3 regions of the Glutamicibacter sp. BW78 genome follow, and region 3 is predicted to be linked to each of the others. Evidence: riboswitches for the same ligand, from Rfam matches in the RefSeq annotation. Region 3 holds a riboswitch; each other region holds the start of a gene.
The links. A riboswitch is a leader RNA that binds a small molecule or an ion and turns the genes downstream of it on or off. The one in region 3 is predicted to bind S-adenosylmethionine.
Positions count from the first base shown of each region.

Region 1: linked by a shared signal. The riboswitch ahead of CIK75_RS03055 (hypothetical protein) and the one ahead of CIK75_RS09040 (MFS transporter) in region 3 are both predicted to bind S-adenosylmethionine.
Region 2: linked by a shared signal. The riboswitch ahead of CIK75_RS14325 (flavin reductase family protein) and the one ahead of CIK75_RS09040 (MFS transporter) in region 3 are both predicted to bind S-adenosylmethionine.

Region 1 is NZ_NRGU01000020.1:13,098-16,301, forward strand. It holds gene CIK75_RS03050 (sodium:solute symporter) at 1-1,143, shown strand, start outside; SAM riboswitch class IV at 1,446-1,556, shown strand; gene CIK75_RS03055 (hypothetical protein) at 1,568-1,852, shown strand; gene CIK75_RS03060 (VIT1/CCC1 transporter family protein) at 2,088-3,204, shown strand, end outside.
Region 2 is NZ_NRGU01000039.1:319,361-322,564, reverse strand. It holds gene CIK75_RS14340 (single-stranded DNA-binding protein) at 1-270, shown strand, start outside; gene rpsR (30S ribosomal protein S18) at 339-578, shown strand; gene rplI (50S ribosomal protein L9) at 593-1,048, shown strand; SAM riboswitch class IV at 1,258-1,372, shown strand; gene CIK75_RS14325 (flavin reductase family protein) at 1,427-1,933, shown strand; gene CIK75_RS14320 (hypothetical protein) at 1,949-2,395, opposite strand; gene CIK75_RS14315 (DUF1801 domain-containing protein) at 2,477-2,794, opposite strand.
Region 3 is NZ_NRGU01000032.1:81,740-84,943, forward strand. It holds gene CIK75_RS09035 (LLM class flavin-dependent oxidoreductase) at 1-1,311, shown strand, start outside; SAM riboswitch class I at 1,328-1,417, shown strand; gene CIK75_RS09040 (MFS transporter) at 1,427-2,776, shown strand; gene CIK75_RS09045 (acyl-CoA dehydrogenase family protein) at 2,785-3,204, shown strand, end outside.

The DNA.
Region 1 (3,204 bases), on a different contig from region 3:
TTGATGCTCTGCGCCACCTCCACCGGCGCCTACGCGACGATCTTCGTCGTCCTCTTCGAATGGGAGCGCTGGATCGCCATCGCCGTTGGCGGGGCCATCGTCTTGATCTACTCCACCATCGGCGGCATGTGGTCCATCACCCTGGCCGACCAGGTCCAGTTCGTCATCAAGACCATCGGCGTCTTCGCCCTCATGCTGCCTTTCGCCCTGTCGGCGGCCGGCGGCTTCAACGGCATCTCGGCCGGCATCCCCGAACGCGCCCGCGAGGCCTTCTTCAGTTGGGGCGGCATCGGGGCGCAGACCATCATCACCTACTTCGTCGTCTACACGCTGGGCCTGCTGATCGGGCAGGACATCTGGCAGCGCGTGTTCACCGCCCGCACCCCGAAGGTGGCCCGCTGGGGCGGCGCCACCGCCGGCATCTACTGCGTCATCTACGGCATCGCCGGAGCCATCATCGGCATGTCGGCCCGCGTCGCGCTGCCCGGCATCGACATCGAGGCCTTGGGCAAGGACGTGGTCTACGCGGAGGTCGCCATGACCCTGCTGCCGGTGGCCGTCGGCGGCATCGTCCTGGCCGCCGCCGTCGCCGCCATGATGTCCACCGCTTCCGGTGCGCTGATTGCCGCAGCCACGGTGGCCCGCAACGACGTCACCCCCTTTGTCGCCGGCTGGTTCGGCAAGAAGATCGAGGTCAACACCGGCCGCAACCCCGAACACGACATCGCCGCCAACCGCTACTGGGTCTTGGGGCTCGGCGCCGTGTCCATCATCCTGGCGATCCTCGTCAACGATGTCGTCGCCGCCCTGACCATTGCCTACGACATCCTGGTCGGCGGGTTGCTGGTGTCGATCCTGGGCGGTCTGCTCTGGAAGCGGGGCAACGGTACCGGTGCTGCCCTGTCCATGGCGGCAGGCACGTTGGTCACCCTGACGACCATGATCACCCTCGAAGTCCTCTCCACCGAAAAGTTCGCCGGCGTCTACGCCAACGACCCGATCTACTTCGGTCTCGGTGCCTCACTCGTGGTCTATGTCCTGTTCAGCCTGCTCTCGGCGCCGACCCGCACCGAGGTGACGAAGCACTGGTCGGATCGCGTCTCCGGACGGGTCGATATGGAAGGCGTTTCCGCCGACCAGTAGAGGACCACAAAACCCCGCCGTCGCCCATCGTTCCCGGCGCGACGGCGGGGTTTTGCGTTCGAATCCGGGGAACTCCGCACCGGCTGCTCCCCCAGGGTCCCCGGTCAGGGCAGGCCGGCCGGCCGGCCGGGCGAGGAAAGAGGCCATGGCGGCACGGCGCTTTGATGGTCGAACCCCTGCCGAAACCCCTTTTTGGCCCCATGAGTCGAAACGAATCTAGCCGTGCCAGCATTGGGATGCAGTGGGGATGACGTAGAACACAGCTTGGGTTGCCTCGGCAATCGCGTTAGGCTGGAAAAAAGCTTCATGAGACGCGGGCAACAGCTCCGACTACCCGCGCACCAACCCCAGGTTCGTGGGTGGTTCGGATGAGGAAGCGGCCCGCACGACAACGTGTTGGGTAAGAACGCACGAGAGGAAATCCGTGGCGCAAAGCGTCTCCGTCCTTCCAATTTTCGATTCGATGCTAGGCACCGTCTGCCTCAACGTAGACGGTCAATGGGAACGCTTCATCGCGCCCCACCCTCAGGATCTCGACTATGCGCTGGCCAACACGGCCGGTCGACCGGTCTGGGAATCCGATTCCTGCGCACTGACCGTGCGCATCCCCCGGGCACACCGCCCCGACGGAGAAGCTCAGGTATTCTTCCTTGAGCGTCTGCCCGTTCGCGACCACGCCGAGGCTCCCTCGGGTATGCTGGTCGGCTGAAGGGGAGTAGTTCCACACCCCGCCCGAGCCGGATCACTGATCCGGCACGGGCGGAAGAGGATCTGTCGACATACTGATCGCCGACCAGGCGGTCCGGCAATCCACCCGGCTTCGACGCCGGGCGAACGAGACCTTCGGCCCGCTGATGGCGGTCCGAGGTTTGTTGTACCCCACCAACCTTTGACCGGCACCCCCGCCCCCGTGCGGGGACAACGACCCGATTAAAGGACCCCCGATGGCACCGGATGCCCCCTCCCCCGACGCCGACCCGCTCCGTGCGCAGTCCCCGCGTCGGGAGCCCACGCCCGCCGAGATCAGGCGCTGGCGCAAATACTTGGCCGATGAACGTGTTGAAGGCTCCATCTATCTGACCCTGGCCAAACGCCGTGACGGCGAGGAACGCCAAATCCTCTTGGGCCTGGCCCGTGCCGAAGCCCGCCACGAGGAACATTGGGCCACCCTTTTGGGCGAACACGCCCGGAAGACGGCACGGCCCTCCTTCAGCCGCGTCATGTTGCGTTTCATGGCCCGAAACTTTGGTTCGGTCTTCGTGCTGGCGCTGGCCCAACGAGCCGAAGGGTCCTCCCCCTACGACAATGATGCCGACGCCACCGCCCAGATGGCCGCCGATGAGCTGGTGCATGAGGAAGTCGTCCGTGGTCTTGCGGTCCGCGGCCGCAACCGACTTTCGGGAAACTTTCGGGCAGCCGTCTTCGGTGCCAACGACGGGCTGGTCTCCAACCTGGCCCTGGTGATGGGCATCGGCGCTGCCGGGGTGTCCAGCGCCCTCGTCCTCTTTGCCGGTGTTGCCGGCCTGCTCGCCGGCGCCCTGTCGATGGCCGCTGGCGAATACGTCTCCGTCCGGTCACAGCGCGAACTACTCACCGCTTCCCAGCCAACCCAGGTCACACTCATCGCCGCCCCGGATCTGGACCTGCAGGCCAACGAATTGGTTCTGGTCTATCGGGCCCGCGGGATGAGCCGGGAAGCCGCCGAGCACCGGGCCGCCGAACGGCTGGGAACTTTCAGCTGCGATTGCGACCCGTCCTTATCGCTGCAGCCCGAGGTACCCGAGACCGCCGGTGACGAACACGAAGCCCTCGGATCGGCTATCGGTGCTGCCGCCTCCAGCTTTTGCTTCTTCGCCTCCGGTGCCTTGATCCCGATCCTGCCCTACCTCTTCGGCATGGGCGGGCTACCGGCCCTGCTCTTGGCCTTGGTCCTGGTGGGGGTGGCTCTGATGCTGACCGGCGGTGTCGTCGGGCTGCTCTCCGGCGCCTCACCAGCCAAACGCGGGTTCAGACAATTGGCGATCGGCCTCGGAGCGGCAGGGGTCACCTATGCTCTGGGCC
Region 2 (3,204 bases), on a different contig from region 3:
GCCGACGAGATCGGCCCCTCGCTTCGTTACGCTTCCGCCAAGGTCACCCGCACCCAGCGCAATAACTCGGGTGGTGGCGGCTTCGGTGGCGGTAATGCCGGAGGAAACTTCGGTGGCGGAAACCAGGGCGGCAACGCTGGCTTCGGTGGGGGCAACCCCGGCGGAAACCAGGGCGGTACCTGGAATGCTCCAGCTGAGGACCCTTGGGCTTCCTCCTCCAACAGTGGGGGATGGGGCAACGCCGGCGGGTCCGACGAACCTCCCTTCTAACGCAACACCATTTATTCACCATCCCGCGGAAAAATTCTGCGGGCTCCACCAGATAAAGGAGCTCCACGATGGCTAAGGCTGAACTCCGTAAGCCCAAACCAAAGTCCAATCCCTTGAAGGCCGCTGACATCACTGTCATCGACTACAAGGACGTAGCATTGCTGCGCAAGTTCATTTCCGACCGCGGAAAGATCCGTGCCCGTCGCGTGACAGGCGTCTCCGTCCAGGAGCAGCGCAAGATCGCCCAGGCCATCAAGAACGCGCGTGAAGTTGCCCTGCTGCCTTACTCCGGCGCTGGCCGCGGCTAGGAAGGGATAACACCATGGCAAAGCTGATTCTGACCCACGAAGTAACCGGTCTTGGTACCGCTGGCGAGGTCGTCGAGGTAAAGGATGGTTACGCACGTAACTACCTGCTGCCCCGCGGTTTCGCGCTGCTCTGGAGCAAGGGTGGTGAGAAGCAGGTCGAGTCCATCAAGGCTGCCCGCACTGCTCGCGCCATCGCATCCCTCGAGGATGCCCAGGCACTGGCCAAGAGCTTGTCCGCCCAGGCGGTCAAGATCACGGTCAAGGCCGGCCAGGGTGGTCGCCTCTTCGGCACCGTCAAGACCGCCGATATCGCCAACGCAGTCGAGGCCGCAGGCCTTGGCTCGATCGACAAGCGCACGGTGGAAATCCCCGAGCACATCAAGTCGACTGGCAACTACCAGGCAACCGTCCGTCTGCACGAGGACGTCTCCGCGACCATCGACCTGCAGGTCGTCGCCGCGAAGAAGTAGCCACCACCGGTAGCCGGCTTCGTCCAGGGGACGTGCGCCGGCCACAGTGGAACCGAGGGGCCCCACGCGTCAGCGTGGGGCCCCTCGGGCGTTTAAGGGTGCCCCCGAGTTCGCTCGCTTGCCCCACCGGTCACTGCCGGGGATGGACCTTGCGAAATATTGCGGAGATCTTTGACCCCGTGTACCTACCGGCTCTAGCGTGGAACGTGAATCAAGAGCGCCACCTTCCAAGCCCTGGCTCGGTGGCCGGCAACCCTCTCACGGTAGTGGGGTGCTCCAGGTGATGATTCGGCCGTTCGGCTTCCCGAACGGCAAGTACCGCACGCCGTTTGGATTCTTTGGACCCATGGGGCGTGCCAAACGCCGGAAGCAGAGCAGATGACACTGTCCCATGATCTTCAACACGACGCACTCCGTCAGGCCTTCGCCCGCCACCCCTCGGGGATCGCTGCACTGTGTGCGATCATCGACGGCGAGCCGCAGGGCCTGGTCGCCTCCTCCTTCACCGTCGGGGTCTCCATGGACCCTCCGTTGGTGATGTTCGCTGTACAAAACACCTCCCGTACCTGGCCGATTGTTCGGGGCGCGGGACGGATCGGTGTTTCGGTCCTCGGGGAGGCCCATGAGCGGGTCTGTCGGCAGATCGCCTCCAAATCCGGTGACCGGTTCGCCGGATTGAGGCTGGATTCCACCGACGAGGGGGCGCTTTTCCTGCAGGAGGCAGCGCTGTGGTTGGACTGCAGCGTGGAACACGAAATCCCGGCCGGGGACCACCATGTGGTCCTGTTGCGCGTCCACGGGCATGCCACCCACGATGGGGCTAACGACCCCCTGGTCTTCCACGGTTCGGCCTTCCGTACCCTGCAGGCAGACGCCCTCGTCTAAGGCCCGATGGTGCGGTTACAGGCCGCGCAGGGAGTCCACGTACCGTTTCGCTTCGAGCAGACCCAGACCGGTGTCCTGTCGGATCTTACGGACCGCGGAGACGTAGTTTCCTTCATTGACCAGCTGCATCACGCGTTCAAAGTTAGGATTTCCGGGCCCCGGTGCCATCCCCTGGGGGTGCTCGTGGTCGAATCCGGTGCTCTGGCCGGTACGTCCGGGGGAGGTGCTGGCTGCCTGGGCGGCGCGGGCCGTCGTGGCCGCTCGAATCTTCTCAGCCTTCTGGGTATCGATTTGCTGTTGGTGGGCTGCGGCGGCGTTCAGTCGGGCGATGTATTGGTCGGCGTCGTTGGGGTGACCCGAAGGCCGTGTCTTGAAGACCCATGTCAAGGCGCCAAAAGCCGCGAATAGGACAACGATGGCGATGATCGTGGTGAGCAGTTCCGAACCGCTGATCTCAAACATGTCCCCTCCTGGGGTTCAGGTGCCGCCGCCCGGACGACGGTCTTGCGTCCATCATGGCACTTGCCCGCCCCCCATGCTTGTTCAGGGCTGGTGGAGTTCGGACATCACGGAGTGATGTCCAGTATCCATGAGGTCACGCAGGATGCCGAGGTCGACGCCGACCAAGGTACTGACGTAGCGGCAGGAGGCGCCGCGTCGGTGCTTGCCCAGTGCGCCGCAGAGGTCCGCGGACACGAGGGGGCCCGTCAGCCCATAGGGGGTCCATGACGAGGCCCGGGGAGAGGACCCGATGGCCGGGGCATCTTCTTCGCGCCCGGCGGCGTAACGGAAATGGCAGGCACCGAAGCCGATGATGCGCGGTCCCCACATCACCGCAGGGCTGCCGCTGGCTGTTGGCATGCAGTGTGTCTGCCAGGTCGGCTGATCCGCGGCATGAGGCGTCCGGCCTCGGCCGGATATCGCTCATGTCAAAGCAACCCACAGCAGGCGGCGTGTCTGTGGAGAACTAGTACCAACTTGTGGATAAGTCGCTAAGGCACACAGGCGTGCTGGTTGGCAACCTGCAAGTACAGGGTGAATGTTGACCAAAAACATATTTCCATCAAATGTTATCCACAGATAAAACTCCTAGTCAGACCGTATTAATCAAGAAAAATCAAATGTAATCCACAGGCTCATCCCCAGTCTGTGCACACAACACGCCGCGTCACCCACAGGTTCTCCACATGGGCTGTGGATAACTCCCTTTGGTTCTACGGGTTGGGAGCATAGGGTGACAGGGTCCCCGGCTCCAACCGGGTCGATTTCCC
Region 3 (3,204 bases):
CAGGCGTGGCGCTATAAGGAACTGGGCTACTGGACCGAGCTGGCCAAGACGCTGGAGAAGGGCCTGTTCGACGGGATCTTCATCGCGGACGTCTTGGGCACCTACGACGTCTACGGATCCACCAACTCCACTCCGCTCTCCGCCGGCGCCCAGGTCCCGGTCAACGACCCGTTCCTGCTGGTCTCCGCGATGGCTTCCGTCACCGAGAACCTGGGCTTCGGGGTCACCGCCGGAACCGCCTACGAACACCCCTACCCGTTCGCCCGCCGACTGGCGACCCTGGACCACCTGACCAACGGCCGCGTCGGCTGGAACGTCGTGACCGGTTACCTGCCCTCGGCGGCGAGGAACATGGGCCAAGAGGACCAGATGGAACACGACGAACGCTACGACCACGCCGATGAGTACCTCGAAGTCGTCTATAAGCTGCTCGAGGGCTCCTGGGAGGACGACGCCGTGCTCCGCGACCGTGAAACGGGGGTCTATACCGACCCGTCGAAGGTCCACGAAATCGGCCACGAGGGCAAGTACTTCAAGGTCCCCGGCATCGCCATCACCGAACCCTCGGTGCAGCGCACCCCGGTCATCTATCAGGCCGGCGCCTCGCCGCGCGGCCTGGAATTCGCGGGGGCGAACGCCGAATCGGTTTTCGTGAACAGTCCCACCAAAGAAATCCTCACCGACACCGTGCGGAGGATCCGGGACAACGTCGAGGCCGCCGGCCGCGACCGCTACGACGTGAAGATCTACACGATGCAGACGATCATCACCGCTGCCACGGACGAGGAGGCGCAGAACAAATACGCCGACTATGCCTCCTACGCCGACATCAACGGGTCGCTGGCCCTGCTCTCGGGCTGGACCGGAATCGACATGTCACAGTACGACCTTGACGACGTGATCGGTGAGGACGTGAAGTCCAATGCCATCCAGTCCTCGGTGGAGACGTTCAAGAAGGCCTCCGGGGATGACGGCAAACCGTGGACCATCCGCCAGTTGGCCGAATGGATCGGCGTCGGCGGTTTCGGCCCGGTCACCGTCGGTGACGGGGCCCAGGTCGCCGCGAAGCTCGTTGAGTGGGTCCAGGACACCGACGTGGACGGCTTCAATATTGCCTACGCCATCACCCCGGGAACCTTCGAGGACGTCGTCGAGTTCGTCATCCCCGAACTGCAGGCCCTGGGTGCCTACCCCACCGAATACGCGCCGGGGACCCTGCGCCAGAAGCTCTTCGGCGCCGGGGACCGGGTCAAGGACAGCCACCGGGCTGCCGACTACCGGCTCGCGGGAGCACAACTGGCCACCAGCTAGACCGCAGTACCGAAAACCACCATCCAGAGCGGACGAGAGACCTGGCTCGTTGACTCCGCAGCAACCACCCGTTTCGGGCAGGTGCTTCCGCCGGGACCGATGGAAAGGACCCCTCATGACTATCTCCACCCCCACCCCGCCAACCCGCAGGATGCGTTCTCGCGTCGCCGTCGCCAGTTTCATCGGCACCACGATCGAGGGCTACGACTTCGTGCTCTACGGGCTCGCTGCGGCGACCGTCTTCGGCCCGCTGTTCTTCGCCCCGGCAGATCCCCTGGTCGGGACGATGGCCGCCTTCGCGACCTACGCCGTCGGCTTCATCGCCCGCCCCATCGGTGGGCTGCTCGGAGGGCACTACGGGGACCGGATCGGACGCAAGACCGTGCTGGTTGCCTCCCTGCTGCTGACAGGAATCGCCACCACGGCGATCGGTTTGCTGCCCACCCACGACACCGCCGGATGGATTGCGCCGGCCCTCCTGCTGATCCTGCGGGTGGCCCAGGGCATCGGCTACGGGGCCGAATGGGCCGGAGCGGCCCTGATGACCGTCGAACACGCTGCCCCCGGGCGTCGCGGGCTGACCAGCAGCGCCACCCAGATCGGTCCGAGCGCGGGAATGCTGCTGGCCACCGCGGTGCTGTTGGGTCTGGAATCGGCTCTGCCGGATGCCGCCTATCTGGCCTGGGGGTGGAGGCTGCCGTTCCTGGCGAGCATCCTGCTGGTCGCCGTCGGGCTCGTGGTGCGGCTGAAGATCGAGGACAGCGCCTCCTTCAAGCAGGTCGTTCAAACGCAGCAGGTCTCCCGCCGCCCGGTGCTGGAATCGCTGCGCACCCATCCCCGCCAGGTCGCCCTGACCACCGGGCTGCGCATCGCCCAGAACGCGTTCTACTACGTCTACACGGTCTTCATCCTGACCTACCTGGCCCAGGGCGGAATCAGCCGCGAAACCGGGTTGCAGGCCATTCTCATCGCCTCCGCCCTCGGACTGGTCACCGTCCCGTTCTGGGGCTGGGTATCGGACAGGATCGGGCGCCGGCGCACCTACCTCTTCGGCGGGATATTCAGCATCCTGGTTGCCCTGATCGCCTTCCCGCTGCTCGATACCGGCAGCTTCGTGCTGATCGTGCTGACCGTCGTGCTGGGCATGAACATCGGCCACGATGCGATGTATGGCCCGCAGGCGGCGTTCTTCTCCGAACTCTTCGACACCCGGGTCCGCTTTTCCGGGGTGTCCATCGGCTATCAGATCGGTTCAGTCCTGGGCGGTGGCCTGGCCCCGCTGGTGGCCACCGCGCTGCTGGCCGCCGGCGGCGGCAGCCCGTTCTGGGTCATCGCCTACTTCGTTGCCGTCGGCGCGCTCACCGTCGTCACCACCCTGCTTTCCCCCGAAACCAGTGCGCGGGATCTGGACGCACGCCAAGACGCCTGCACCGTCTCTGAGCCCGAACATACCCTCGTCAGTTAGGAACGACCATGAGTGAAACCACCACCACCCCACCGGCCTTCGACACCCCCGTTCCGGAGGGCTCCGAAGCCCGCTATCTTGCCCTGGCCGCACGCTTCCGCCCCGTCTTCGAGGCCATCGCCGTCGACGCCGTCGCCCGCGAACAGGACCATGTGCTTCCCTTCGAACAAGTCGGGTGGCTGCAGGAGGCCGGTTTCACCACCTTGCGGGTGCCGGCCGAATACGGCGGGGACCCGGTGAACCATGAACACCTGTTCCGGCTGCTGGTGGAATTGGCTGCCGCCGATTCCAACGTGGCCCATCTGCTGCGATCACATTTTTCCTTCGTCGAAACCATCGCCTTGCAGCCGAGGGACTTCCGCAACACCTGGTTCCCGCGGGTACTGGCCGGGCAGATCTTCGGCAATGCGGCCACCGAACGCGGTGGC